DNA from 4 places in the Bradyrhizobium sp. 31Argb genome. Region 1 is predicted to be linked to each of the others. Evidence: riboswitches for the same ligand, from Rfam matches in the RefSeq annotation. Region 1 holds a riboswitch; each other region holds the start of a gene.
The links. A riboswitch is a leader RNA that binds a small molecule or an ion and turns the genes downstream of it on or off. The one in region 1 is predicted to bind cobalamin.

Region 2: another riboswitch for cobalamin. It lies ahead of AAFX91_RS31960 (TonB-dependent receptor); the one in region 1 lies ahead of AAFX91_RS27450 (DUF1636 domain-containing protein).
Region 3: another riboswitch for cobalamin. It lies ahead of metE (5-methyltetrahydropteroyltriglutamate--homocysteine S-methyltransferase); the one in region 1 lies ahead of AAFX91_RS27450 (DUF1636 domain-containing protein).
Region 4: another riboswitch for cobalamin. It lies ahead of AAFX91_RS00705 (TonB-dependent receptor); the one in region 1 lies ahead of AAFX91_RS27450 (DUF1636 domain-containing protein).

The regions. Positions count from the first base shown of each region.
Region 1 covers NZ_JBEGDB010000175.1:301-7,383, reverse strand. Annotated here, with positions in the region: gene AAFX91_RS27480 (bifunctional cobalt-precorrin-7 (C(5))-methyltransferase/cobalt-precorrin-6B (C(15))-methyltransferase) at 1-648, opposite strand, end outside; gene AAFX91_RS27475 (cobalt-precorrin-6A reductase) at 647-1,393, shown strand; gene cobJ (precorrin-3B C(17)-methyltransferase) at 1,369-2,103, opposite strand; gene AAFX91_RS27465 (precorrin-2 C(20)-methyltransferase) at 2,100-2,831, opposite strand; gene AAFX91_RS27460 (precorrin-8X methylmutase) at 2,834-3,463, opposite strand; gene cobG (precorrin-3B synthase) at 3,463-4,626, opposite strand; gene AAFX91_RS27450 (DUF1636 domain-containing protein) at 4,724-5,095, opposite strand; cobalamin riboswitch at 5,189-5,406, opposite strand; gene AAFX91_RS27445 (hypothetical protein) at 5,524-5,724, opposite strand; partial or broken gene AAFX91_RS27440 (CobD/CbiB family cobalamin biosynthesis protein) at 5,777-6,072, opposite strand; gene AAFX91_RS27435 (hypothetical protein) at 6,094-6,276, opposite strand; partial or broken gene AAFX91_RS27430 (hypothetical protein) at 6,984-7,083, opposite strand, start outside.
Region 2 covers NZ_JBEGDB010000240.1:2,688-9,770, reverse strand. Annotated here, with positions in the region: gene AAFX91_RS31970 (ABC transporter ATP-binding protein) at 1-208, opposite strand, end outside; gene AAFX91_RS31965 (FecCD family ABC transporter permease) at 205-1,179, opposite strand; cobalamin riboswitch at 1,362-1,559, shown strand; gene AAFX91_RS31960 (TonB-dependent receptor) at 1,671-3,935, shown strand; gene AAFX91_RS31955 (hypothetical protein) at 4,020-4,181, shown strand; gene AAFX91_RS31950 (hypothetical protein) at 4,381-5,643, opposite strand; gene AAFX91_RS31945 (MFS transporter) at 5,907-7,083, shown strand, end outside.
Region 3 covers NZ_JBEGDB010000061.1:25,864-32,946, reverse strand. Annotated here, with positions in the region: gene metE (5-methyltetrahydropteroyltriglutamate--homocysteine S-methyltransferase) at 1-2,154, opposite strand, end outside; cobalamin riboswitch at 2,261-2,462, opposite strand; cobalamin riboswitch at 2,595-2,814, shown strand; gene AAFX91_RS14865 (ribonucleoside-diphosphate reductase subunit alpha) at 2,929-5,805, shown strand; gene AAFX91_RS14860 (ribonucleotide-diphosphate reductase subunit beta) at 5,829-6,956, shown strand.
Region 4 covers NZ_JBEGDB010000002.1:32,854-39,936, reverse strand. Annotated here, with positions in the region: gene yut (urea transporter) at 1-642, shown strand, start outside; gene AAFX91_RS00715 (GntP family permease) at 757-2,202, shown strand; gene AAFX91_RS00710 (hypothetical protein) at 2,261-2,659, opposite strand; cobalamin riboswitch at 3,019-3,217, shown strand; gene AAFX91_RS00705 (TonB-dependent receptor) at 3,248-4,207, shown strand; gene AAFX91_RS00700 (TonB-dependent receptor) at 4,253-5,314, shown strand; gene cobD (threonine-phosphate decarboxylase CobD) at 5,346-6,335, opposite strand; gene AAFX91_RS00690 (ABC transporter substrate-binding protein) at 6,345-7,083, shown strand, end outside.

The DNA.
Region 1 (7,083 bases):
CAGCCCCGAACTGCGGGTGATGCCTTGTGCTCCGCTGGCCTTCAGCGCAACCGCGACCGGGCCATCGGCCAAATCACCGGCATAGCTGTCTGCGCGATGCTGCATGATCTTCTCACGTGGGCCGCCCAGCGCGGCGAGGGTCCAGAACGACGATGCGTCCCACCCCTGCTCTGTCAACCATCTCGCAAGGTCACCAGCCGCCCTGGCATCGCGCACCAGGCAAATGATCTGTGCGCCGCGCGCGAGATGCGGCACGAGCCGTTCGAACGGCGCGGCGTGCAGTCCGAGACAGATGACGGACTCAAGACGCCAGCCGAGCCGCGCTGCGGCGAGCGAGAATGTCGAAGGCGCGGAATGCGCGATCCACTCGCCTGCCTCGAGCTTCTCCGCAAGACTGCCGCCGACGCCATGCCAGAACGGGTCGCCCGAGGCGAGCACCGCCGTCGGGCGGCCGCGGCAGCTCAGCACAGCGTCGGCATCGAACGGCACTGGCCAGGGCCGGGTGCGTTCGGTTATGCCTGCGAGCGCAAGATGGCGCTCGCCACCAAAGACGGTTTCGGCTTCAAAAAGCGCCTTTCGGCTTGCCTCGGAGAGGCCGGCAAGGCCATCCTCGCCGATACCGATGATGGTCAGCCAGGGATCAGCCATGACGCGCGCCCTCATTCTGGGCGGAACGACTGAGGCCAATTTGCTCGCTGCAGCAATTGCGCGGGCGGGCCTCGAAGCGATCTACTCCTATGGCGGACGCACCCGCAACCCCGCCGACCAGCCACTGCCCACCCGCGTCGGTGGATTCGGCGGCGCGAACGGACTTGCCGACTATATTCGCCGCGAAGCCATTACGCATGTCGTTGATGCAACCCATCCGTTTGCGGCCGAAATGAGCCGCAACGCGGCTGCCGCGTGCGCGGCAAGCGGAACGCCTCTGATCGCGATCGAGCGTGTGCCTTGGGCCAAGGCGACTGACGATAACTGGATCGAGGTTGCGGATGTCGCGTCCGCCGTCGCCGCCTTGCCGGAAAATCGGGCGCGCGTCTTTCTTGCCATCGGCCGGCAACACATCGCGCCGTTCGGCGCGAAGCCGCAGCATGCCTACACCTTGCGATTCGTCGACCCGCCCGAGGGCGCACTGCCATTCGATGCCGACGTCATCGTGTCGCGCGGGCCATTCACTCTTCAAAGTGAGCTGGAGATGATGCGCACGCGCGGCATCGAATGGATTGTCGCCCGCAATTCCGGGGGCGAAGGCGCGCGCGCAAAAATCGACGCTGCGCGTGCGCTCGGCCTTCCCGTGATCATGATCTCGCGGCCGCCTCTGCCTGAGCGGACGCGGATGGAAAGCGTGGCCGAGGTGATGCAATGGCTCGGTCATCGGGCGTGCCTCGGCGCATAGACCCAGCGGCCAACGCGTCGCGTCGCCGAATTGCCGATGATCACGAGCGTACGCATGTCGGCCATCTCGGGCAACGCCTCGCTCAATTTGATCATTTCAATCCGCTCATCGGGTGTGCTGACCGCGCGCGCGAATATCACGAGACGGTCGCCGCACCCGGCCTCCTTCAACACTGAGAGCGCGCGTCCAAATCCCTCCAGCCGGCTCGCCGAGCGCGGATTGTACATCGCGATGGCAAAATCAGCTTCGGCCGCAAGCCGCAGCCGTTTCTCGATCACCGCCCACGATTTCAGATTGTCGGAGAGATTAATGGCACAGAAATCGTGTCCGAGCGGCGCGCCGGCGCGCGCGGCCGCCGCCAGCATTGCGGTCACGCCAGGGAGCACCCGGATCGGAAGCCCCTGGTATTGCGGCGTCTCTTCGAGCGCTTCGAACACGGCAGAAGCCATCGCAAAGATGCCGGAATCGCCAGAGGATACCAGCACCACGTTGCGTCCCTCTGATGCCAGCCGCAAAGCGTGGGCTGCGCGTTGCAACTCCATGCGATTGTCCGACGGATGGAACGTGAGCCCTTCGCGCGGCGCTACGCGCGCGACATAGGGCGCATAGCCCAGAATGTCGGTCGCGGTAGCTAGCGCGGCCGTCACCTCCGGCGTGACCAGCGCCTCATCGCCCGGCCCAAGTCCCGCGATCGTCAGCGATCCCGTCATGCGATGTTGTCCGCGCGCCATCCCGTTCCATGCACGAGCACGATTGCAAAATAGGGGCAATCGGTTTCCTCGACATCGACCAGCCGCGCGACACGCTCGCCCGGCATGGTGCCGCGCTCGACCAGCCAGGCATCATTGAGACGACCGGCGGAGGCGAGCGCACGGCGCACCTTTTGGAGGTTGCGCCCGGTCTTCATGACGACGAGCGCGTCCGAATTGCGCATCCGCCGTTCGAGTTCATCCTCCGCCATTGTGCCCATCAAGACGGTCGTCACGTCATCGCCCAACGCAATCGGCTGACCGACCACATTCCAGCAGCCGGCCATGCCCGGAATGCCCGCGATCACCTCGATCTCGACGCGGCCTCGCAGGCCCGCGTGCAAATGCATGAAGGAGCCATAGAAGTAGGGATCGCCTTCGCAGAGCACGACGACATCGACCGCGAGCGCAAGCCGCGCCAGACGCTCCGCCCATTCTTCATAGAAGCCGGCGAGCACGCGAAGGTAATCCGGACTGTCGAAGGAGAGCTCGGTGGTGACCGGATATTCCATCGGATATTCGGAGACATTGGCGGCCAGCATGCCTTCGACAATGCGGCGGGCCTGACCGGGACGCCCTTTCTTGCGGAAATAGGCGACGTGCCTGGCTGCGCGCACCTCGCGGTCCGCGCGCACGCTCATCAAGTCCGGATTGCCTGGCCCGAGGCCGCAGCAAATGATGCGCCCCATCGCTATTCGCTCCGGCTCGCGAGCGCGTTCACGGCGGCGACGGTGATCGCCGAGCCGCCGAGGCGTCCTTCAATTGTCAGGGCGGGCGCCGGCGGATCGGCCATCAGCGCGGCCTTGGATTCAGCCGCGCCGACGAAGCCGACCGGACAGCCAATGATTGCAGCCGGCCTCGGGCAATCGCGATCCTCCAGCATGTTGAGGAGGTGAAACAGCGCGGTGGGCGCGTTGCCGATCGCGACAAGGGCGCCATCGAGGTGCGGTCGCCACAGTTCCAGTGCCGCGGCCGAACGGGTATCGCGCATGGATTGTGCCAGTACGTGAACGGCGGGGTCGCCGAGCGTGCAGACGATGGCATTGACCGCCGGCAACCGCGCGCGTGTAATGCCCTCGGACACCATACGCGTGTCGCAAAGTACGGGCGCGCCGGCCTGCAGCGCATCCCGCGCCGCCGCCACCATGCCGGGCGTGAAACGGATATGGGCCTCGAGCCCTACCATGCCGGCGGCATGGATCATGCGCACGACCACCTGTTCTTCATCGGGCGTGAAGCGCGTCAAGTCCGCCTCGGCGCGGATGGTGGCAAAGGACTGTCGATAGATCGCTGCACCGTCGGTTTCATAAATGTGCGGCATCAGCGTCCTCCCGCCAGCATGGAGGGATTTTCGATGATGACGCCGTGGCTCAAGCCACGCATAACTGGCGCGGCGCGCGGCGAGCCGTCGCGGATGAGATCGAATCCGGCGCTGGTCGCAACCAGCGTGATCGCGGTCGCCCCGGAATGCGCGCAGCCCTTGGCGCAGCCCGAAACGTGGAGGCGCGCGTCCGCGGCGATGTGCGGCGCAAGCGCGGCAGCCAGCGTGCGGGTATCGGCAAGAGCCTCGCGGCAGCGCGGCGCGCCGCTGCAAGCGATGACGCGAAGCGCTGGGTCATCGGCCTCGGTGATGAGGTCCGCACCGCGCGGCATCGTGCGTGCTCCCTCAGCAAGAATCATCCGCCACGGTGTCATACGCAACCCTTGCGCATCTGCGGCAATAAGCCGAAGCGCCGAATGGGGCAGTTGCCCGAATGCGACGCCGACCATCGCACCCAGCGGACAAAGACCGGGACGAGGCACAGCGATCGTCGGTGCGGGCTCGGTCCTACCGAGCAGTGCATCCGGCAATCTCGCGCCGGCCATGATGTGGGCGGCCATGCGCCCTCGCCTGCCGCTGGTGCCGCCTGAGGTAATGAACCATTCGGCAAGCGCGACTGCAACGCTCACAGCGTCGCCGCGCGTAACGGAGCGACCAAACTCAGCGCCATCGGCGCGCACCAAAAGGCCGCCCGCGCGGCCACGCTCGATCCGAATGTCCGCGGATGCGCCAGCAAGCACCCGTTCCTTGCCGTCATCGACAGCGAAGCCAAATTTGGTCGGAAGAGCTAGCCCACTGCCGGCAAGGGCCTGCTCCAGTTCGGCTGCGAGCGAACGCGTGTCATCGCCTATGCCCCAGAACGGTGTCACCAGGATGTTGCGATGCGACTCGGCCTCCGGATCATGGTCAAGCAGCTTCAATTGGGCGAGACCGTCGAGCAGAGACAAGTGTCCCTGATCACTCACGCCTCTGATCTGGAAGTTGGCCCGGCTGGTCAAGTCGATCAAGCCGTTGCCGTAACACTCTGCCAGATCAGCCAGCCCTGCCGCCTGTGCCGCATCGAGCCTTCCGCCATAGGGGCGCACGCGGACCACGAGCCCGTCGCCTGACTGCATCGGCCGCAACGCGCCAGGGCACCAGCCCTTGATAGCGACCGTACTCATGACGCCTCGCGCGGCGCAGCCGCGATCGAATTTCGGCGCGTCTTCCAGAGTGATGCCAAGCCAGTGACGACCGTGACAGGGACTTTTGCGAGCGTGTTCATTCCGCGGCTTCTGGCAGGGCGGCGATAGGTGGAATGCGAGCGAGCGATTGTTTGCGGAAGATCTCCGGCCGGCTGCGCCATGGCACGATGCCATCGGGTGCCGCCGCGTAAGCTGACGCGCCGGCAATCACGTCGTGCGCGTTGCCATCGGACAAGCGACCGTAGACATAGGACCACCGTCCCGGCGCGCTGAGCGCGACCGAGCAGCCCTGGTTACAGGCGGACAGGCATTCGACGGGAACGACGACGCCGTCAGGCACGCCCGCGTCGAGAATAGCGGCATGCAGGCGCGCACCGGGCGTAATCTCGCCTTCCCCGAGCGTCTGGCCCGGGCGGCATGTGATGCAAACGTGAAGAGTGACGATCATCGCCCCTTCCTGAATTGACGGCGGGAAGCGATGAGGTGCACGAACCGTCCTTGAGGAGGCTTCGCTTTCCCCGTCGCGGAACACCCCGTCCGCCGGTCTCAACGTTGCGCTGGCAGGTCTCCCGGCTTGCGGAGCAGGGTCTTTCCCTTCGATCCCCGCCTTCCCGATCCCCAGGGGATCAGTGGCTTCGGGCATCTCTCCGGTCACGGTCGCGGGGGCGGCTGCTTTTCAGGCCAAGCCGTTTGGCTCGAGCCCTATCGCATTCCCTCTTCGCCTGTCGCAGAACAGGCACCAACGCGGGCCGACCATTTGCTCTGGGCCGCAACTTGTCAAGCCAAAGGGACCACGCCGGATGATGTCCGAACCAGATGCCGCCGAGGACGGGGACATCGTCGCGCCCGAGGGCTCCACCGACGCCCGCCAGGCCATCAAAATGGCGAAAAAGGAGATGGTCCGCGAAAGATCAGGGCGACCAAGGACGGCGAAGAGGGACTGATCGGGCGCAGGTGATAAGCCAGGGCTAGCTCGGTAAAGCTTTCGTCGATCACTAGACGGCCGACACGCGGCAGGATCGAAAGAAGTTCACTCTGATCATGATGCTTTCCGTCGGGATCGTTCGGGTTGACCACGATCGCGAGCTCAGCCCTCGCGAGCGCCTCGAGTTCCCGCCGCGATGGTCTCGTGATACGCTCGCGGACCGCTGAGCCGCTCGCCGAGCGCTCCAGCTATGGCGGCTTCGAGCCAGCCGGCATTAATCGAGCGGCGCCGGTTCGCATCGCGCATCATGCATGACCACCCTGCGAAGACCGGGGCGCGCAGCACGAAGAGAACAGCGGTCAGGCGAGCTGGAATGAAGTTTGCCACATCATCGATGCGCGCGCCGCAGCCCAACCAAGAGCTTCGTGTCGCGGCGTATGATGGCCGATCATAGAGTCCAGTGCGTTGATCGCCTTGTAGCCGGCAATGCCAGGTACCCCACCCCGACCAAGCCGGGATTTCTACTTCAGCAAATATGCGCCTGCGAATTGTTCGGCCATCACCGCACGTTCTTCTTCAGTTTGACCCAAATGCGACATCGACCCGTGATGGTCCTTCGCATCCAGCGTATGATGGTCATTTCGATTTAGCACCTCCTCCATCCCTGCCGGATCAGGCTGCGTTGTCTCGTCGAGGATCGGCATGGGCATTTCGGTGGCAGGGCCTGGCGCGGCGAACGCTAAACTAGTCACAACCGATAGCGGAATGCCGAGTTGCACTCGGGGGAAGCTCCCTTCGAGGGCGTGATCGCGGCCTCGTGGGAGGGCCGCTACAGGTCACCTCCGCGGCCGAAGTCTCTCCGCGAAATCATCAAGCAAAAGGAAAGCAATGAGCGCGATTGACCACTGGTGAGTCGTGCGACATACGGATCTTTCTTTACAGGCGTCTCTGGTTGCTCAAATATCTTCTGCGGTGGGTCAGATATCCCCCTCCACATCTGTCACAGATAGGGAGGCTCTTCTATGATCCTATTCAGGATAGTCTTCGCAGTAAGCGCTATCTTGCTAACCAGGGATGCATTTGCGGAGCCGGGGAATCTGGATCGGGACAGCCCCATTTCGCTTTGGGTCGCCAGCAGACTGCACCGATCTGGGAATGACATACGTGGGGAGTGATTCAAAAGGGGACGGTGACAAATGCTGGACTGGAACGAAAGTGTATTGTTCAGGTTATCCCGCCCCTGAAGTTGCATTCATCGGTTATGATGCTTGTGACGGTTTTCAATGTCATCGAACGATGTGCGGTAGCAATCCCAGTCCGGGTCCGAGGGTAATCGCAAGTGAGTCTTGGTACTTCTGTCCTGCCTGCGGCAGTGCAAATATTAGAAGGATCTTGAGATTGAACAAAGTTCCTAACGCACAGATTGCGGGTGCTTGTCCGTGGCGATATTTCTAGGTTCGTGATCATTGGGCAGTGCGTAGGCGCAGTCAGCGCACATGATCGCCCGCTTG
Region 2 (7,083 bases), on a different contig from region 1:
GCAGCGCGGCGAGCGCCTCGCCACCCACCTTGATGACACCATCGGAGGGAATGAGACCGGCGAGCGCGCGCAAGAGCGTGGTCTTGCCGGCTCCGTTCGGACCGACCAGGGCGACGAGATGACCTGAGGCGAGTTGCAGCGACACGTCGCTGAGCACGCGGCGGCCGGCGAGCGCGACGTTAAGATGTTCTGCGACAAGCGCCGTCATGCGACGCCTCCGCCGAGCGCGCGGCGCTCGCGTACGATGAGATAGAGGAAGAACGGCACACCGATGATCGAGGTCAGGACGCCGACCTTGATGTCCGAGGTCGACGGGATGATGCGCACCGCGATATCGGCCGCGAGCAACAGCGCCGAGCCCGCGAGCGCGCTGGGCACCAAGAGCCGCGCCGGGTCGTGGCCGATCACGGGCCGCATCAGATGCGGCGCGACCAAGCCAATGAAGCCGATGGTGCCGGTGACCGCCACCGCGCCGCCGACGCCGAGCGCAACGCCTGTGATCACGAACAGCCGCAGGCGGCCGACATCGACGCCGAGACTTTGCGCGGTCTCTTCGCCAAGCGTGAGCGCACGGAAGGCGCTGGCCTGCGACAGCAGGATGGCCGCGCCGGCAACGATGAACGGCAGCGCCAGCGCGACATGCTGGAAGCTGCGATCCTCCAGCGAGCCGAGCAGCCAGAACGCGATCTCCAGCACCAGGAACGGATTGCTGGCGAGGTTCATCACCAGCGCCGTCGCAGCGCCCGCAAGGCTCGAAATCGCAAGCCCGGCGAGGATCAGGATCAACAGCCCCGCATTGCGGCCAGCGATCGCGAGCAGCACGAACACCGAGCCGAACGCGGCGATGATGGCGGCGACCGGCAGCGCGTAGGAGCGGACATCGGCCAGCCCGAGCGCGATCACCAGCACCGCGCCGAACGCCGCCGATTGCGGCGCGCCGAACAGCGAGGGCGAGGCTAAGGGATTGCGCAACAGGCCCTGCAGCGCCGCGCCTGACAGGCCGAGAATGGCGCCGATCGCGAACGCCAGGATGGTCCGCGGCAGGCGGATCTCGCGCACGATCACCTGCGTTACATCGCTGCCGCCACCGAACAACGCCTCGATCACCGTCAGCGGCGACAGCCGCACCGGGCCGGTGCCGAGCGAGATCAGCATCAGCACGGCAACCAACGCAATCATCGCAACGGTCGCCCCCAACCGCCGCCGCGCGGCGAGACCCGCCGCTATCGTGAAATCCTGTGCACTCATCGCGCCCTGCTTCTTGCAGCGAATTCGGTGGCAGACAAGCGACACCGGAACAAAAAAGCGTATTGGGGATGGGGCGCCGCAGTTTCGCCGGGATTGACTCGGGCGTCGCCAAAATCCTAGATGGCCCCGACGGTTCCTATCGGGATCAAAAGGGAATGCGGTACCGGGAAACTTCCCTCAAGCCGCGGCTGCCCCCGCAACTGTATGCGGTGAATCCTTCGTCTTATGCCACTGGGCGTCTCGGTCCTGGGAAGGCGACGAAGGGTAACGACCCGCGAGCCAGGAGACCTGCCGTCTTACGTGGTCACACGCGACGATGTCGGTCGGGGAGTACAGGCATTTGCTTCACCTGAAGCGCGAAACGCGATGGTGAGCCTCGGATCGCTGTGACGTGCCACTGACGTCATACCGAGGTCTCGCCGATGTTCTCTGCTATCACCGCCACCAAGCAACGCCGGGCACTCCTGCTCGCGTCGAGCATGCTGGCGCCCGCCTTGTACGTTTCTGCCGCGCAGGCGCAGGAAGCGTCCTCCGAACAATTGCCACCGGTCGAGGTCAGAGCGCCTGGCGACCACAACCGCACCCGTGCCAAGCCCGCTTCCGACGGCACTCCAGGCCCCCGGCGTCCCGCGCCGGGCCAGGTGCCGACCACCGCGCAACCGGCCGGCGGCGCGGGCTCGGGCGGCGGCGCCGCTAGCGGAGCTTCATCCGGTGGCAGCGGCGGCAGCCCGCAGTTCGCCGGCATCGTCGGGACGTCCTCGACCGTGATCACCGCCGACGACATCGCGCATTCGCCATCGCACACCTTGCCGGAGATCATCGCGCAGGCGCCCGGCGTGCAGCTTCAATCGCTCTATGGCGGCGTAAACGGCGCCAAGACCTCGGTCGACCTGCGCGGCTTCGGCGCGTTCGCCACCGCCAACACGCTGTTCCTGCTCAACGGGCGGCGCCTCAACGACATCGACATGGCGCAGGTCGATCTCTCGACCATCCCGCTGGATTCGATCGAGCGCATCGAGATCACCCGCGGCAACAGCGGCGCCGTACTCTACGGCGACAACGCGATCGGCGGCGTGATCAACATCGTCACCAAGACCGGCATCGGCGGCCCGCCGGTCTCGATCCGGGGCGAAGCCGGGTACGGCTCCTTCAACCAGCGCATGGCCGCGATCTCGACCGCGATGAATTCCGGGCCATGGTCGGCGTCGTTCTACGGCAACGGCATCAAGTCCGACGGCTACCGCGTGAACAATGCGCTCGACCAGCGCAACGGCGTCGGCAATCTCAACTACACGACGCCGGACCTGAAAGCATTCCTGACGGTGACCGGCGACGACCAGAAGCTGGGCTTTCCGGGCGGCCGGATCGTCGACCCATCCGCCGGCATCAACCAACTCGTCACCGACCGCAGGGGCGCCGCCACACCGTTCGACTACGGCAACCAGCAGGGCGCGAGCGCGACGGCTGGCTTCACCAAGACGCTTCTGAACGGCGTCGACCTGATCGTCGATGGCGGCTACCGCCAGAAGGACACGCAAAGCGGATTCTTCGGCGCCTCACCATTCATCAGCGCGACATCCACCTACAATGACGCCGCGCTGCAGACCTGGTCGATCACGCCGCGGCTGAGCATCAACAATTCGATCTTCGGGATTCCGTCGTCGATCCTGACCGGCATCGACTATTACGACGCGACGTTCAACCAGCAGCGCGGCGCGTTCCGGGGCGTGCCGCCGATCCATACCTACGACCTGTCGCAGCAGTCGCTCGCCGGCTATTGGATGCACACGGTCGGCCTATTGCCCACGACCGATTTCTCCTATGGCGCGCGGGTGCAGAACACCTGGCTCAACGCGCGCGACCGCTACGATCCGAACGCGCCGTTCGCCTTCGACGCGCAGGCGACGCCGCTCGACCAGAGCGAGACCAACTACGCGCTGCATGTCGGCGTCGAGCATCGCTTCACCGAAATGTTCTCGGTGTTCGCCCGCGCCGCGCACGCCTTCCGCACGCCCGATGTCGACGAGCGCGTCTCGACGGGTCCCGCGTTCGACGCCTTCTTCAATCCGCTGCCGCAGAATTTCCAGTTGAAGACCCAGACCTCGCATGACGTCGAAGGCGGATTCCGCGTCAAGACGGGCCGATTCCAGGTGCAGACCAGCGTCTACAACATGGACCTCGAGAACGAGATCCATTTCAATCCGGTGCTGTTCTTCAACGTCAACCTCGAGCCGACCCGGCGCTATGGCTCGGAGACGCAGGCTTCGCTGCGCGTCAGCGATACCGTGTCGCTGCGCGGCGGCATGGCTTACACGCGTGCTGTGTTCCGCGAGGGACAGTTCGCGGGCAACGACGTGCCGCTGGTGTCGCGCTACACCGGCAATCTCGGCGTGACCTGGAATATCTGGGACAACTATCTCGTGCTCGATGCCACGCTGCGCGCCTGGAGCTCGCGCGTCATGGATAACGACCAGGCCAATACGCAAACGCGCATTCCGGGCGATGCGACGATCGACCTCAAGCTCAGCGGCGCCTATGAGCATTTCTTCTGGTCGGTCAGCGTCAACAACCTGCTCAATGCGCTCTATTACGACTACGCCATCGCCTCGAACTTCACGCCCGGCCGCTTCAACGCCTATCCGCTGCCGGGCCGCACTTTCCTCGTAAAGGCCGGCGCGACGTTCTGAAGCAATCGGCCGGTCCGTGGCCTGCGCGCGGACCGGCTTGTCCCGCCCGAATCAGCCATTATGTCGTGATGGCGGGAGATCGATATGGGCGGGATCGGGAAGACAAACCAACCTCCAAAGCAGGAAGGCGGCAAGCCGAAGCCGCCGCCTCCACCTGCGCGCCACGACGAGGACGACGACTACGAAGACGGCGACATCGCCACGCCGAAGCGCGATCGCTACGGCCCGGACGACGAGCCGTTGTGAGACGCCTCCCGTCATTGCGAGTGTAAGCGAAGCAATCCATCGCGCCGCTAGCGGAGACGTGGATTGCTTCGCTGCGCTCGCAATGACGGGGTGAGAGCGTTGCCCAGAATTGTAGGGTGGGCAAAGCGCAGCGTGCCCACCATTTCACGGGCGGTGCAAGGGAAGGTGGGCACGCTGCGCTTTGCCCACCCTACGGCGGCTACGGCGGCTGATGCAGTCCGGCGAAATCCTCGCGCTCGATCTTGCGGATGCTCTTCAGGTCGAGCAGATGCGCGCCGAAGCCGCCGCGGGCGACCGTCCTTGCCAGTTTCGGCGAGACCAAAGTGAGGCCGGCCGTCATCGCCAGCGGCACGGCACTGAGCCAATCGAGCTGCACCGGCGTCAACTCCTCGGTGCTGGCGTTGTAGGGCCCTGAGGTCTTCAGGAGATCGCCGCACTCAACCAGAATGTCGCGCCTGGTACCGCCGCGGGAGGCCTGGCCGAGCAACGCCTGCATCGCCAAATGCGTCCGCACGCCGGTGCGGCTCTCAGGCAAGGGTTTTGGCGTCTCGCCGAGCGAAACGCGCAGCAGGAGATCGACCAGATCGGTGCCGGCGCGGAAGGCGTTGAGCGGCTCGACCAGGCGCGGATTGCAATCGATCAGGAGCGGCACGGAGCTGTCGATCGGCATCACGTAATCGACCGACAGCGCGCCGTGCCAGGCCAGCGTTTCTCCAATCGCTTCCAGATAGGCGTGCACCTGCGGACGGCTGACGCTTTCCTTGATCGCCTCGCCGCCGCCGACGCCGGGCGCGACCTGCCGGTAGGCGTGGAAACCGACCAGTTTCCCAAAGCAAAATACCGACTGCGCCTTCTCCGTGGTGCCGGTGACGAGATCCTGGACTAGAAGCTCGTCGGCAAAGGTATCGCTCGCGCCGAGCTCGTATAGCGCGATGTTGAAATCGGCTTCGTCGCGCACGAACCAGATGCCGCGGCTTGCCGTGCCGACCGAAGTCTTGATCACGGAGGGAAAGCGGATGGCCTCACGCAGCTCGCTCTCCGAGGTCACGATCCGCGTCGGCGGCTGCGGCAGACCCAACCGGTCGAGCAGGCGGCTGAAGCCGGCCTTGCTGTGCACCATCCGGTAATTGTCGAACCGCGGCAGCGCCAGGCCGACGCGGCCCTTCAATCGCGCCTCGGCGCGCGCGAACAGAAAACCCTGCTCATGGGTCGGCAGCAGCACGTCGAACGGTGCCTCCAGGAGCCGCTCGATATAACCAAGGAATCCCTCGGGGTCGTGGCGCAACCCCGGGCAGCGGTGGAATTTCCGCACAAAGCGCGAATAGCGCGACAGGCACCAGGGCGAGGGATCGCAGACTTCGACATGGTGGCCGGCAAGACCGAGGATCGTGATCGCCTCGCGCGCCGAAGTGCTCGCCCCCTCGGGGATCAGGACGCGCAGCTTTCTTGCCGGATCGGTCATGCCAGATCATTGCTGCAATGCGAGTGGCTTGTCTCGCCGCTTTAATGCCGCATGTCGCTCGGTCGCGGTTCGCCGGGTCAGCCATGCAGCGGCCTTCATGGACAAATAACGCCCAGCCGATATTTTCGCGCCAGATCATGATCCGAGCGGATCATGATCTGGCTCTCTGTTTGAGCATGATCTTTTCGGAAAACCGGTTCCCACTTTTCCGGATCATGCTTTAAGCCCCGCCGGGCATCACATTTGATGGGCTTCTCACTGATATGGCTGATGTTCTCGCCGCACCGCAGCAATTGAAGACCGACAGCGCGGCGCGCACGCTGACGGGGATTTCGATCGCGCACTGGGTCAGCCATTTCCATATCTTCGTGCTGCCGATGCTGTTCCCGTTCCTGAAGGAGCGGCTCGGCGTCGGCTATATCGAGCTCGGCTTCGCGCTCACCGTGTTCGCGCTGGTCTCCGGCCTGACGCAGGCGCCGATCGGCTATCTCGCCGACCATATCGGCGCGCGAAAAATCCTCCTGATCGGGCTCTGCCTGGGCGGCTTTGCCCTGATCGGGCTCGGTTCGCATTTGAGCTATCCCGCGCTGATCGCAAGCGCGATTGGGCTCGGACTTGCCAACAGCGTCTATCACCCCGCCAACTACGCGATCCTATCGGCACATATGGACGAGGCGCGCATGGGCCGCGCGTTCTCGGTCCACACCTTTGCCGGCTTCCTCGGCGGCGCGGTGGCACCGGCGATCATGGCGGCGCTGGTCGCTGCAATCGGCGGGCTCGGCGCATTGATGGTCGCGGGCGCGATCGGCCCGCTGGTGGCGCTATTGCTCGTCATCATGGGCATCCCCGACGCGGGCGCCGCGAAGGACAGGCCCGAGGGCAGTGAGAAGGTGAAAACCAGCGTGATGACGCCGGCGATCATGGTGCTGACCGTGTTCTTCACGCTGCTCAGCCTGTCGAGCGCGGGGATCAATAATTTCGGCGTGGTGGCGCTGATGGGCGGCTATGGCGTGTCGTTCTCGTCGGCCAATATCGCGCTGACCGCGTTCCTCGGCGCCAGCGCGGCGGGCGTGCTCGCCGGCGGCTATCTCGCCGACCGCACCCATCGCCACGGCCAGGTCGCGGCGGCCTGCTTTGCCGTCAATGCGGCGATCGTGGTCGTGATCGCGATGGTCAACCTGCCATCGGCGGTGCTGACCGCGGCGCTGGGCCTGGCCGGCTTCCTCGGCGGCGTGATCACGCCCTCGCGGGACATGCTGGTGCGCAACGCAGCACCTCCCGGTGCGGCCGGCCGCGCCTTCGGCATCGTCTCCACCGGTTTCAACTTCGGCGGCATCGCAAGCCCGCTGCTGTTCGGCTGGATCATGGACCACAACCTGCCGCATTGGGTGTTCGGCGCCTCCGCCGCCTTCATGGTGCTGACGGTGCTGCTCGCGCTCG
Region 3 (7,083 bases), on a different contig from region 1:
CGGCGAATGGATGTCGTAGACGCCGGGACCGATTTCGTTCGGGTAGCGGTAGTTCCGGAAGGCGTCGAGCAATTCCATCTTCGAGCGCGAGGTCTCGATCGAGATGACATCGGCGTCCATCGCCGCGATGGCGTCGATGATGTCGTTGAACTCGGAGTAGCACATATGGGTGTGGATCTGGGTTTCGTCCTGCACGCCGGAGGCGCAGATGCGGAAACTGTCGACCGCCCAATCGAGATAGGTCTTCCATTCCGACCTGCGCAGCGGCAGGCCTTCCCGCAGCGCTGCCTCGTCGATCTGGATCATGCCGGCGCCGGCCGCTTCGAGATCGTGCACCTCATCCCGAATAGCGAGCGCGATCTGTCGGCACACTTCGCTGCGCGGCAGGTCGTCGCGGACAAACGACCAGTTCAGGATGGTCACGGGGCCCGTCAACATCGCCTTCACCGGCTTCGTCGTCAGCGACTGCGCGAACTGCCACCATTCGACTGTCATCGGCTGCGGTCGTGAGACATCGCCGTAGAGGATCGGCGGCCGGACGCAGCGCGAGCCGTAGGACTGCACCCAGCCGAGTTCGGTGAAGGCGAAGCCGGAAAGCTGCTCGCCAAAATACTGCACCATGTCGTTGCGTTCGAACTCGCCATGGACCAGGACGTCGAGCCCGATATTCTCCTGCCAACGGATGGCGCGCGCGGTCTGATGCTGCAGATAGGTCTTGTAGGCGGTATCGCTGAGTGCGCCCTTGGCATGCGCGGCGCGTGCGTTCCTGACATCGGTCGTCTGCGGGAAGGAGCCGATGGTCGTGGTCGGGAAGCGCGGCAGGTTGAACCGCTCGCGCTGCACCTCGACGCGCTCGGCGAACCGGCTGGCACGATGGCGCGTGCCGTCATCGATGGCGGCGAGACGCTGGGCAACCTTCACATCGTGAATCCGCGGCGAGATCTTGCGCGCGGCCGCGGCGGCATCGGATGCTCGGATCGCTTCGGACGCATGGGCCCGGCCACTTCCAAGAGCCGCGCCGAGGGCGGCAAGTTCTTCGAGCTTCTGCGCCGAGAATGAGAGCCAGGTCTTCACCTCGGGATCGAGCTTCGTCTCCAGCGCGAGATCGATTGGCACATGAAGCAGCGAGCACGATGGCGCGATCTGGACGTGTTCCTTGCCGAGCTTTGCGACAACGGGCTCGAGCTGATCGAGGATCCGGCTCAGATCCGCGCGCCAGACATTCCGGCCGTCGATCACGCCGAGCGACAGCACGCGCTGCTTCGGAACATCCATGAGATCGCCGAGCTGTTCAGGCGCGCGCACGAGATCGAGATGCAGGCCGGCGACCGGAAGGTCAAACGCGACCGCACGATTGCCGCCGAGCCCGCCGAAGCAGGTCGCCAGCATGATCCTGATGTCCGGCACTGCTTTGGCGATTCCGGAATAGGCGCGCCGTAGGGCTTGCTGAGCTGCGGCATCCAGATCAGTTGCGAGACAGGGCTCGTCGATCTGCACCCATTCCGCGCCGCGGGCAGCGAGCTCGCGCAACACTTCGATGTAGACCGGCAAGAGCCTGTCGAGCAGCGACAGCGTGTCGAAATGCGCGTCCTTGGACTTGGCCAGTTTCAGGAACGTGACCGGGCCGATCAGCACGGGACGCGTCTGATAACCCAGTGCCTTCGCCTCCTCATACTCTTCGATCGGCTTGCGCGAGGCGAGCGCAAAATACTGGTTCTTGCGAAGCTCCGGCACCATGTAATGATAGTTGGTGTCGAACCATTTCGTCATTTCGAGCGCCGCCACGCCGTGCGCGTGATGGCCATGTCCGCAGGCCTCGTCATGCGCGTCGGCCTTGGTGCCGCGTGCCATCGCGAAATAGGTCGCAAGCGGCACTGCGCCGCCGGTCCAGCCATAGGTTTCCGGGATCGCGCCGACCATCGCGCAGGTGTCGAGCACCTGATCGTAGAACGAAAAATCGTTCGACGGGATCACGGTGATGCCGAGCTTCTTCTGCCGCGCCCAATTGGCCGCACGGAGCCCGATGCCGGTTTCGATCAGCGTCTTTTCGTCCGATGCGCCGGACCAAAAGCGTTCCAGCGCGAATTTCAGTTCACGGCGCGGACCGATCCGCGGCGTTCCGAGAGATGCAACAGCAAGTGAAGTGGAAGACATTGGCTTAACCCCATGAGTTGGGGGCAAAGGCCGTAGTGACACGTCTGGATTCCCTGCGCGAGGTGTGCACGGAATCGCAACCGCACCACCGGGACACCCCGCCCGAGGACGTGTATGTTGTCGAGGCAGGTCTCCTGGCTCGCGGGTCGTTGCTGCGGTCCGGCCTTCCCGAAGCTTTGCAGGCTTCAGTGGCAATTGTGGACCGCGGCTCGCCGCTTACAGTTGCGGGGGCAGCTCCGGCTTTACACCGGCTTCCCTCTTAGCTCCGGAAAAGATCTCTCCGAAGAACCACGACGCGTTCACTTACCGGCAAGATCGCGCGAAGGTCAACTCGGATGACATCACGTGCGCGTGGCGCCGGTTGTTCACAGCATCGACGGCATGGACCGAAATTTTTGCGCTTCGCCCATACGTCCCATTGACACCATTCCACAAATCGCACCAGATGTAGCTGTCACGGTCCATCATGACGCAAGGAATGGTGGCTAAGAGGGAAGCCAGTGATCGCGCATTTATCGCGAGAATCCGGCGCTGCCCCCGCAACTGTAAGCAGTGAGTTGCTCCCGACTTTAGACGTCACTGATGCGGCATCGCATTGGGAAGACGGGGAGTAACGCCGACCTGCGAGCCAGGAGACCTGCCGTGACAGCAAATAACGTCCACGGGCGGGGTGTCCCGGCGGTCGCTTGCAGGCTCATGCCGGTGCGCCGCCGGCATCATCACGCAGCGTCGCCTCCGGCATCCGGCCCCAACAAACATCACGGGGTCTGCAAGATGTCACTCTCTCTCGATCGCGAAGCCACCGCGTCGTCTCTCATTCACCTGCGCCCCGAATCGATCGCGGCGCCGGAGGCGCGGCTGCCGATGCAGGTGATCCGCCGCAACGGCACGGTGTCGCAATTCGATGCCGGCAAGATCTCGGTGGCAATGACCAAGGCCTTCCTCGCGGTCGAGGGTCATACGGCGGCAGCGTCGCGCCGCGTGCACGAAGCGGTCGAGGAATTGACCGCCGAAGTCGTCGGCGCGCTGTCACGCCGGATGAGCGAAGGCCGCACCTTTCATATCGAAGACATCCAGGACCAGGTTGAACTGGCGCTGATGCGCAGCGGCCATCACAAGGTGGCGCGCGCCTACGTGCTCTATCGCGAGGAGCGGGCGCGGCAGCGCGCCGAGCAGCAGGCCGCGAAATCAGCAAAGGCCGCGGCCGGCCCAATCATCCACGTCACGCTCGCGGACGGCAACAAGGTGCCGCTCGACCATGCGCGGCTGGCGATGATCGTCGGCGAGGCCTGCGCCGGGGTCGACGGCGTCGATGCCGCGCCTGTGGTGGCAGAAATCCAGCGCAATCTGTATGACGGCATCAGCCAGGATGAACTCGCGCTCGCCAGCGTGATGGCGGCGCGCACGCTGGTTGAGCAGGAGCCGAATTACGCCTATGTCAGCGCGCGCCTGCTGCTCGACAAGCTCCGCACCGAAGTGCTGTCCTTCGTGCAGGGCGCACCAACCACTGCGTCGCAGGCGGACATGGCCGTGCGTTATGGCGAATACTTCCCGGTCTACATCAAGGCCGGCATCCGCGCCGAATTGCTCGATCCCGAGCTCGGCCGCTTCGACCTGAACAAGCTCGCCGCGGCGCTGAAGCCGGAGCGCGATCTCGCGTTCCAGTTCCTCGGCTTGCAGACGCTTTATGATCGCTATTTCCTGCATGTCCGCGGCGACCGGATCGAATTGCCGCAAGCCTTCTTCATGCGTGTCGCCATGGGTCTGGCATTGCGCGAGATCGACCGCGAGGCACGCGCGATCGAGTTCTACAATCTCCTGTCCTCCTTCGACTTCATGGCGTCGACGCCGACGCTGTTCAATTCCGGCACGCTGCGGCCGCAACTGTCGTCCTGCTTTCTCACCACTGTTCCTGATGATCTCGACGGCATCTTCAAGTCGATCAAGGACAACGCGCTGCTTGCCAAATATTCCGGCGGCCTCGGTAATGACTGGACCCGCGTGCGTGGGCTTGGCGCGCACATCAAGGGCACCAATGGCGAGAGCCAGGGCGTGGTGCCGTTCCTTAAAGTTGCCAACGACACCGCGATCGCCGTCAACCAGGGCGGAAAACGCAAGGGCGCGGTCTGCGCCTATCTCGAGACCTGCCACATCGACGTCGAAGAATTTTTGGACCTGCGCAAGAACACGGGCGACGATCGTCGCCGCACCCATGACATGAACACCGCCAACTGGGTGCCCGATCTCTTCATGCAGCGCGTCGAGGCCGATGGCGCATGGACGCTGTTCTCGCCGGACGAGACGCCCGATCTGCATGATCTCTACGGCAAGGCTTTTGCCGAGCGCTACGCGTCCTACGAAGACAAGGCCGCGCGCGGCGAGATGCGCGTATCCAAGAAGATCCGCGCGGTCGATCTCTGGCGCAAGATGCTGACCATGCTGTTCGAAACCGGGCATCCCTGGATCACCTTCAAGGACCCCTGCAATTTGCGTTCGCCGCAGCGCCATGTCGGCGTGATCCATTCCTCCAATCTCTGCACCGAGATCACGCTCAACACTTCGGACGAGGAGACCGCGGTCTGCAATCTCGGTTCGATCAACCTGCTCAACCATATCGGCGAGCGCGGGCTCGACTCGGTCAGGCTGAAGCGGACGGTCGCGACCGCGATGCGGATGCTCGACAATGTCATCGACATCAATTTCTACACCATCCCCGAGGCACGGCGCTCCAACCTGCGGCACCGGCCGGTCGGCCTCGGGTTGATGGGATTTCAGGATGCGCTGCATGTGCTTCGTATCCCGCTTGCGTCCGACGCGGCGGTCACCTTCGCCGACACCAGCATGGAGGCGATCGCCTATCACGCGATCTCGGCTTCCGTCGATCTCGCCGCCGAGCGCGGCCGTTATCCGTCGTTCGAGGGATCGCTGTGGAGCCAGGGCATCCTGCCGATCGATTCGATCGAGCTGCTTGCCGAAGCGCGCGGTGAAGTCGCGATGGACCGCTCGCGCACGCTGGACTGGGACGGCTTGCGCGAGCGCGTCAAGACGGTCGGCATGCGCAATTCCAACGTGATGGCGATCGCGCCGACGGCAACCATCTCCAACATCTGCGGCGTGGCGCAGTCGATCGAGCCCGCCTACCAGAATCTCTATGTCAAATCCAACATGTCCGGCGACTTCACGGTCGTGAACGCCTTCCTGGTCCGCGATCTCAAGGCGCGCGGGCTGTGGGACGAGGTGATGGTCAGCGACCTCAAATATTTCGATGGCAGTCTCGGTGCGATCGACCGCATCCCCGATGATGTCAAGGCGCTCTACGCGACCGCGTTCGAGATCGACAGCGCCTGGCTGATCGAGGCGGCGGCGCGGCGGCAGAAATGGATCGACCAGTCGCAGTCGCTCAACCTCTATATCGCCAACCCCTCCGGCAAGAAGCTCGATGCGCTGTATCGCCTGGCCTGGCAGCGCGGCCTGAAGACGACCTATTACCTGCGCTCGCGCAGCGCCACCCATGTCGAGAAGTCGACGCTGAAGGGCACCGACGGCAAGCTCAACGCCGTTACAGTTGCCCCGGCGATGTCCACCGCCCCGGACTTGTCCGGCGCCATCGCCTGCTCGATCGACAATCCCGAATGCGAAGCCTGCCAGTGAACAGCGGAATAAGGAATAACACCATGCTCGACTGGTCAGAGCCCACCGCGCCCGCGCGCCACGCGGCCATCCCCGTCATGAACCTCGCCGCAGCCGGCAACCAGACCGGCCTCGGCGCCATCGATCGCCATGGCGGCCGTGTCTCGGTCGACGACAAGCGGATGATCAACTGCCGCGCCGACGTCAATCAGTTGCTGCCGCTGAAATACAAATGGGCGTGGGAGAAATATCTTGCCGCCTGCAACAACCACTGGATGCCGACGGAAGTCTCGATGCAGGCCGACATCGCGCTGTGGAAATCGCGCGACGGCCTGACTGAGGACGAGCGCCGCGCGATCAAGCGCAATCTCGGCTTCTTCGCGGCGTCCGAAAGCCTCGTCGCCAACAACATCGTGCTGGCGATCTATCGCCATCTGACCAATCCGGAATGCCGGCAATATCTATTGCGGCAGGCATTCGAGGAGGCCGTGCACACCCATACTTTCCAGTACATCGTCGAGAGCCTGGGGCTCGATGAAGGCGAGCTGTTCAACATGTACCGCGAGGTGCCCTCGATCACGGACAAGGCGGCATGGGCTCTGAAGCATACACAGCATCTGGACGATCCCGATTTCAGGACCGGGACGCCGGAAGCCGACCAGGCGTTCCTGCGCGACCTCGTCGCCTTCTACGTCATCTTCGAAGGCATGTGGTTCTACACCGGCTTCGCGCAGATCCTCTCGCTCGGCCGGCGCAACAAAATGGTCGGGATCGCCGAGCAGTATCAGTACATCCTGCGCGATGAATCCATCCACCTGAACTTCGGCATCGATGTCATCAACCAGATCCGAATCGAGAATCCGCATCTTTGGACGAAGGCGTTCCAGGAGGAGATTCGCGAGATGGTGCGGACGGCGGCCGAGCTCGAAGCAGCCTATGGGCGGGACACCATGCCGCGCGGCTTTCTCGGATTGAACGCGGCACTCTGCGAAACCTACATGCACTTCATCGCCAATCGCCGTTGCGCCCAACTCGGGCTCGCGCCGGTATTCGATGAAGCCGACAATCCCTTTCCCTGGATGTCGGAGGCGATGGACCTGAAGAAAGAGAAGAATTTCTTCGAGACCCGCGTGATCGAATACCAGAACGGCGGCGCGTTAAGCTGGGAGTAACCAAGGTCCCGGCGGTGGGACCCCTTCTTTTTGTGCATTCCAGACGGCACAAATCCGTCTTGCCAGACGCCATGAATAGGTGTTCATCTTTTGCAGCGATCCGCGCTCGATCGCCCAAAATAGTGAA
Region 4 (7,083 bases), on a different contig from region 1:
CTCGGGACTGCCAACGCCGTCAAGCCCTGGGGTGTATCCAGCCTCACATTTCCATTCGTGCTGACGACGTGGCTCCTCTTGTTGGCTACGTATGGTTTTTCCGGTCTCGTAGGGACTGCGCTGCCGTCCGGCAACGTCATCACCGCCTTTCAACCCTATGAGGCCAGCCCGCTCAAGCTCATCGACCTCTTCCAGGGCGTGCTTCAAAGCATCTCACAGGTCTTCCTGAAGGCGAGTGCTGTGGCGGCCCTGCTGCTGCTCGCTGGCCTGGCCGTGAACTCATTGACTGCCGCCGCGTTCGCTCTCGCCGGCGCGATACTGGCAGTCCTGGTGGCCCATCTTTTCGGCGCTGAAAGCGACCTGATCACTGGCGGGCTTCTCGGCTTCAGCCCGGTACTGACCGCGATCGCGCTGGGTACCGTGTTCTACCGACCGAGCTGGCGAGTCGCGATCTACGCCATGCTGGGCACGCTGTTCACCGTCATCGCACAAGCGGCGCTGAACGTTGCGTTGACGCCGTTCGCCATCCCCGCGCTGACCGCGCCTTTTGTGCTCGTCACATGGATCTTCCTTCTTCCGCGCCAATGCTTCGAGCCGACTGCGGCTGGCGCTGGCGATGTCGTGAAAGCGCGCACAACCTAGATCAGCACTTTTGGGAGAGCCTGCATGGGCGACCGGAGTTTGGCAGTGCGCGCGGACGAGCACCAACGTCATCGAATCGCATATCTCAAGTCGTTGCTGAGGGAGGCCTGAGCCATGGGACTCATTGGGATATTGCTTGGTTTAGCCCTGCTCATGTGGCTCGCGTACCGTGGAGTGAGTGTTCTGCTGGTCTCTCCGCTGGCGGCGCTCATCGCGGCCGTATTCTCGGGCGAACCGCTGCTCGCGCACTGGACGCAGACGTTCATGGCCGGAGCGGCGCGGTTCGTCGCGCAGTGGTTCCCCATGTTTCTGCTAGGCGGGTTGTTCGGAAAGCTTATGGGCGACAGCGGTTCGATCAGCTCCATCGCGCAGTATTTGACCAACAAGTTGGGAGCCAGCCGCGCGATCCTCGCGGTGGTGATCGCCTCGGCTATTGTGACCTACGGCGGCGTGAGTGTGTTCGTCGCATTTTTTGTGCTGGCGCCCATGGCTCACGAGATGTTCCGGGCCGCGAACATCCCGCGCCGCTTGTTGCCGGCAACGGTCGGCCTCGGTGCATTCACGTTCACCATGTCAGTGATGCCGGGAACCCCCTCGGTCAACAACGCCATTCCGATGCCGTACTTCGGCACCACCACCTTCGCGGCCCCCGGGCTGAGTATCATCGCATCCGCTATCATCTTCGCCTTCGGCATGTGGTGGCTCGGCCGGGCCGAGGCTGCCGCGCGCAAGGCTGGCGAAGGTTACGGAGGCGAGGCGGATACCACTCCTGTCGTTGACGAGATGGTTCGCGAGCAAGCGGCGCCGGCGGGCGACTTCGACCCGGCCGAGTTGCCGCACGGCAAGCAGGCCGAGAATGTGCCTCCCTTCGCCCTGGCCGTACTGCCCCTCATCGTCGTTATCCTCACGAATTTCTTGATGTCGCTTGTCGTATTCCCGCGCCTCGATTTTTCGTTCCTGTCCGAGCCCGAGTGGGGCGGTACTACGATCGGGGCCGTGTCCGGCGTCTGGTCAGTTGTCGTGGCTCTCGCGGCGGCAAACTTGACGGTCCTTCTCATCAACCTCCGACGTTTGCCATCCTTGCGCGAAAGTCTCGACGCCGGGGCGAATTCTGCAGCCTTGCCGATGTTGATGATCGCTAGTCTTGTCGGATTCGGCGCAGTGGTTGCCGCGTTGCCGGCATTTGCGACGGTTCGCGATGCGGTATTCTCGATTTCCGGAGGACCGCTGGTCTCATTGGCTGTCTCTATGAATGTGCTGGCGGGGCTGACTGGTACTGCTTCTGGCGGTATGGCAATTGTGCTCAATGCATTTGGCGACGACTTCTTGCGTCTTGGCACGGAGCATCACATCGATACCGAATTGATGCATCGCATAACAACGATGAGCGCGGGCACTCTCGACGCCCTCCCCCACAACGGCACGGTGTTGCTGCTATTGCAAATCAGTGGTCTGACTCACCGTGAAAGCCATCTCGACACGGTGATGACCGTGATCGTCAGTTGCATTATCGCACTTGTTGCCGTCTTGATATTGGGTTCGGTTTTTGGATCGTTTTGACGGCTGAGATTACCGCTAACTTGGCCGATCGAGCTTGCCCGGGCCGGTCAGCGCAGGCTCATGCACCTCGCGCATCGCGGATTGCCTGAGCGACTTTCGTCGCCTGCGACACTCGTCCGATTCGCGCGCCCGTGACGATCTTTCTTCGGCGCGTGCTCAAGCGCGGCACCATGCCTTCGTTGGCGGTGGATCCGGCGGAGGGATAGGGAATAAAGCTCGCGGCTCGCAGCGCGAGAGCCTTTCGAGCCGCTTCGACATTGGCGATCCGAGCTGCCAGGTTGTGAAGACGCCTGAGCTCGCCGTTTACCCGCTTCAGTGCTGCGGCAAAGACCTGCTTGCGTTCCGAAGGGCGCTCGGCGGTTCCAGGGAAGTTCGCGCCGCGAGCTTGACCTTTTCCGCGCGTCTCTCGCCGCTTTTGTCGGCCGAGCGTTCGCTCCTTATCGCGCATCTTGCGCAAGCGGGATCGCATGTCCGCAAGATCGGTCGGCTCGACGTCATAGATGGCGGGATGATGCGTGAGGCGGATCGTCTCGTATTCGTCGTGGCTGAGGAGGCTGCGTTCGAGTTTGCATGGGAGCGACATTTCCTGTTCCTCCGTTGAATCTGTCGATGCTCACGTCAGCAGAATCATCCAGGTCTAGCGCCGCGTGTGGGTGACATGTCATGCTCGCATAAGGCTGTAGGATTGGCCATCTGCCGTCCTTTCGCCTGTCAGCAACTTTCTGTGTTCGTCATTCAGGTCGCCGCTATCAGCGATCTGGAAAAATGCTGTTGGGTTCTGATCGTTATCGATTTGAGTTTTGCTCCGCCTTGTGCTTCTTTGCGCGCGTCATCGGTGCCCTTGTAGGGTGAAACGGGAACGCGGTGCGGGAATCTTCCCAACGCCGCGGCTGCCCCCGCAACTGTAAGCGGATATTTGCGATCCGAATGCCACTGGACCTGCCAAGCAGGTTTGGGAAGGCGGATCGGGAAACGACCGCGAGCCAGGAGACCGGCCGTTGACGAGTATCAACTCGTTCGACGGTGGGTCGGCGGAAGGGCATTTATGAGCTTGCGGCGTTTTCTTGCCGGGTGTGCGGCCGTTGTCGCATGCAGTCACACTGGCGCGATGGCCCAATCGGGTCCCGAACAGCTTCCTGCTGTTGTCATCAATCCGGAGGTCCGGTCCAAACCTCCCACGAGGAACAGGGAAAGGTCTTCAACGACTGGTCCTGCGCGCCCAGCGCCCAGTACCGAAGCCGCTCCTGCAACTCCCGAAGTCGTTGTCACCCCCGACCGTACGCTGGAGCCGGCGAGCCGTACCGGAAGCTCGGTTAGCGTGGTCACGCACGAAGTGCTCGCGACCAGCAATCCGACCTCGCTCGTCGACGCGCTGCGGACGGTGCCCGGGCTCGATATCACCGAAAGCGGCGGGCCAGGCGCAACGACCAATGTGCGCTTGCGCGGCGCGAATACCGGTCAGACGCTGGTCATGATCGATGGCATCAGGGTCAACGATCCGACCGCCGCCAGTGGCGATTTCGATTTCGCGATGTTCGCCCCGAGCGCGATCGAGCGGATCGAGGTGCTGAAAGGCCCGCAGAGCGCACTCTACGGATCGGACGCGATGGGTGGCGTAGTCAACATCATCACCAAGAAGGGCGCCGGTCCAGCACAGCTCGACGTGAGCACCGAGGGAGGAAGCTACGGCACGGCGAGCAGCAGCGCATCGCTGACCGGAACCTCGGGGCCGTGGTCCTACGCATTCACGGGAAACGGGCAGCATAGCAACGGCTTTTCACGCTACGGCTATCGCATCCCCGCGCTCGAAGCCAAGTATGGTCCCCTCGAGCGCGACGGCTTCGACCGCGTCGGCGGCTCAGCACGCGTCGGCTACGACGCCGGCGAAGGCGTGCGCCTGGAGACGGGCATGCTGGCCTCGTTCACGCGGTCCGCCTACGACCAGGCCAGCGGAACGTTCCCGGACACGCCGTCGAGCGCGACGCGCCTTCTCGAGCAGGTCTGAGGACGCGCCTCATTCGACACGTTCGGTGGCATCCTCACCCATAGCGTGAGCGCGTTTGAAACGCACATCGATCGCTCGTTCGACGACGTCACCTACAAGACCAACAAGCTGCCGCAGAACACGACCTCCATCCTCTCCAATTTCGTCGGCGACAGCACAGGCCTGGAATATCAGGGCAACCTGAAGGTCGGCCCGCTCGGATCGCTCATCATCGGATCGCGCGTCCAGCATGAAACGGCGAGCACCTCCACCACCAACCTGCTGCCGATTGCCGGCGCGCCGACGCCACAGCTCGCCGGGACACAGGACACGAATTCAGTCTTCGCACTGTGGCAACTGCCGATCGGCGAGCGGCTCAACATCACGATGGGCGGCCGGGTTGACGACGTCGTTGACGTCGCACGGTTCGAGACATGGCGAACCACCGCGGCGTACACGATCGCGAAGACCGGCACCAAGCTGCATGCGAGCGCCGGGACAGGCGCCAAGGCGCCAACGCTCTATCAACTGTATGCGCCGACTTACGGCAATTCCGCGCTCAGCCCCGAGGAAAGCTTCGGCTACGACGCCGGCATCGACCAAAGCCTGTTCGGAGGCCGCGTCGTGGTTTCGCTGACCGGCTTCGGCAACCGGTTCAGCAACCTGATCGACTTTGTGACCGATGCGGCGCATCCGCTCGGGCACTACGTCAACGTCTCGCGCGCCGAAACCGACGGACTGGAGCTCGGGGTCAACGTCGATATCCTGCCGGGCTACCTGAAATTCAACGCCGCCTATACCTACCTGCAGGCCAAGGATCTTTCGACCGGCCTGACGCTGGCGCGCCGGCCGGAAAACCTGGCGAGATTCTCGTTCCCCATCACACCGATCAAGGATTGGCTGATCGAGCCGCGCGTGCTCGCGGTGTCGAAACGCTACAGCGGTTCAAACGAGACGCAGCCACTGGACCCTTACGTCCGCGTCGACCTCTATACCGAATACAAGATCGATGAGACCTGGAAGGTGTACTTGCGCGGCGAGAACATTTTCAACGAGCACTATCAGGAAGTGTACAACTACGGCACGACCGGGCCTGCGGCTTACGCCGGGTTCAGTGCCCACTGGTGAAACGGATGTGATGATGAGCGCGCGGGATGCGCTATCCGATCGAGCGAAACGCGCTAGCCAGGCGATCGAGACCATCGTCCGACGCAAGGCCAAATCGCAGCCATTCGCGTGCACAGTCGAAGCTGCGGCACCAGATGTGGCATCGTGCCAGTTCGGTGTGCAAGTTCGGGGCATCGGGATGGGAGGCAAGGCGAAAGAGCGTGGTCCCTCCGACAAGCTGAAGGCCGGCCTCTGTAAGGACATGATCCAGCTTGCTCGACTGGCGAGCGAGCTTCACGCGCGTCTCGTCGGCCCAGGATCGATCCCGCAAGGCGGCCGTGCCCAGGTGGAGCGCCGGGCCGGAGACTGGCCATGGACCCAGCGCCGCCGAGATACGTTCAACGATGTCGCGTCGGCCGATCACGAAGCCAAGGCGAAGCCCCGCGAGCCCATAGAACTTGCCGAAGGAACGCAGCACGAGGATGGGAAGGTCGGCGCTCATTCTGGCCGCACTGATGGCGGGATCGACATCGGCAAAGGCCTCGTCGATAACCAGCCAGCCTCCGCGGCGGTCGAGCCGCTCGGCAACGTGCCGAAACGCCCCGCCATCGGCGATACGTCCATCCGGATTGTTGGGGTTGACGACGACCGCGTGAATGGCGCGTTCAGGCAGCGCGGAGAGATCATTCACTGCGAGAATCTCCCTGCCTCCGCTGCTCCACGCCGCCGAATGCTCGCCATAGGTCGGACTGACGATCGCAACCGCTCCGGGACCTGCGAGATACGGGATCCATTGAATGAGCGTCTGGGTGCCGGTGGCGGCCGCGATATCCGCATCGTCGGGTACGCCGTAAGCTTGGCGCGCCGCGGCGAGGAGGTCCTGCTCGTCGGCCCGCGATGGCAAGCGCGTCCATGCACTGCCTGGAATGGGATGCGGAATCATCCACGGCCAGGGATTGATCCCGGTCGACAGGTCGAGCCAGTCCGCAGGCTCGCCGCCATGGCGCGCAATGGCTTCCGTCAGATCACCGCCGTGCTTCATGATCGCTTCATGCCATCAATCGCGCTCCTGCGCGAGACCCTTGTTGGCCTACTGCGGCCGGCGATCGGCGCAACGTTCGCGTTGCTGGCAGCATTGCTCGGAGGACATGCCGCTCATGCAGCCGATCTACCACGCGTCGCTTCCATCAATGTCTGCACGGACCAACTGCTTCTGGCGCTGGCCGATCCAAGCCAGATTCTCGGCCTCAGTCCCTATTCACGCGACCGCGCCCGCTCCTGGAACGCGGAAAAGGCCGCAGCCTACCCTCGACTATCAGGCGAAGCCGAAGATGTCCTGATATTGCGACCGGACGCGGTGGTTGCCGGCAAGTTCACCAAGCGTGCAACACGGGAATTGCTGAAGGACAAGGGCGTGCGCGTGGTCGAATTCGACGCGGCGCGTTCGCTGCAGGACGTGAAGAGCCAGATTCGGCAAATGGGTGAACTCGTCCACCAGCCGGATCGCGCCGCATCGGAAATACAGCGGCTCGACACGGCAATCCAGCACGCTAAGGAGGCGGTATCGCAGCGCCCCTATCGCGTGCTGGCCTTGTCGCGGCGCGGCTGGGTTTCGGGTGGTGGCAGCTTGATCAGTTCCATGCTGGCCACGATCGGCCTCAAGAACGCGGCAAGCGATTTCGGCTACAAGCTTGGAGGTTTTGCGTCGCTGGAGGCGATCGTTAAACTGAGACCCGATTTGCTCCTTGTATCTGACAGCGGCGACTTCGCGGAGGACGAAGGTGAAGCCT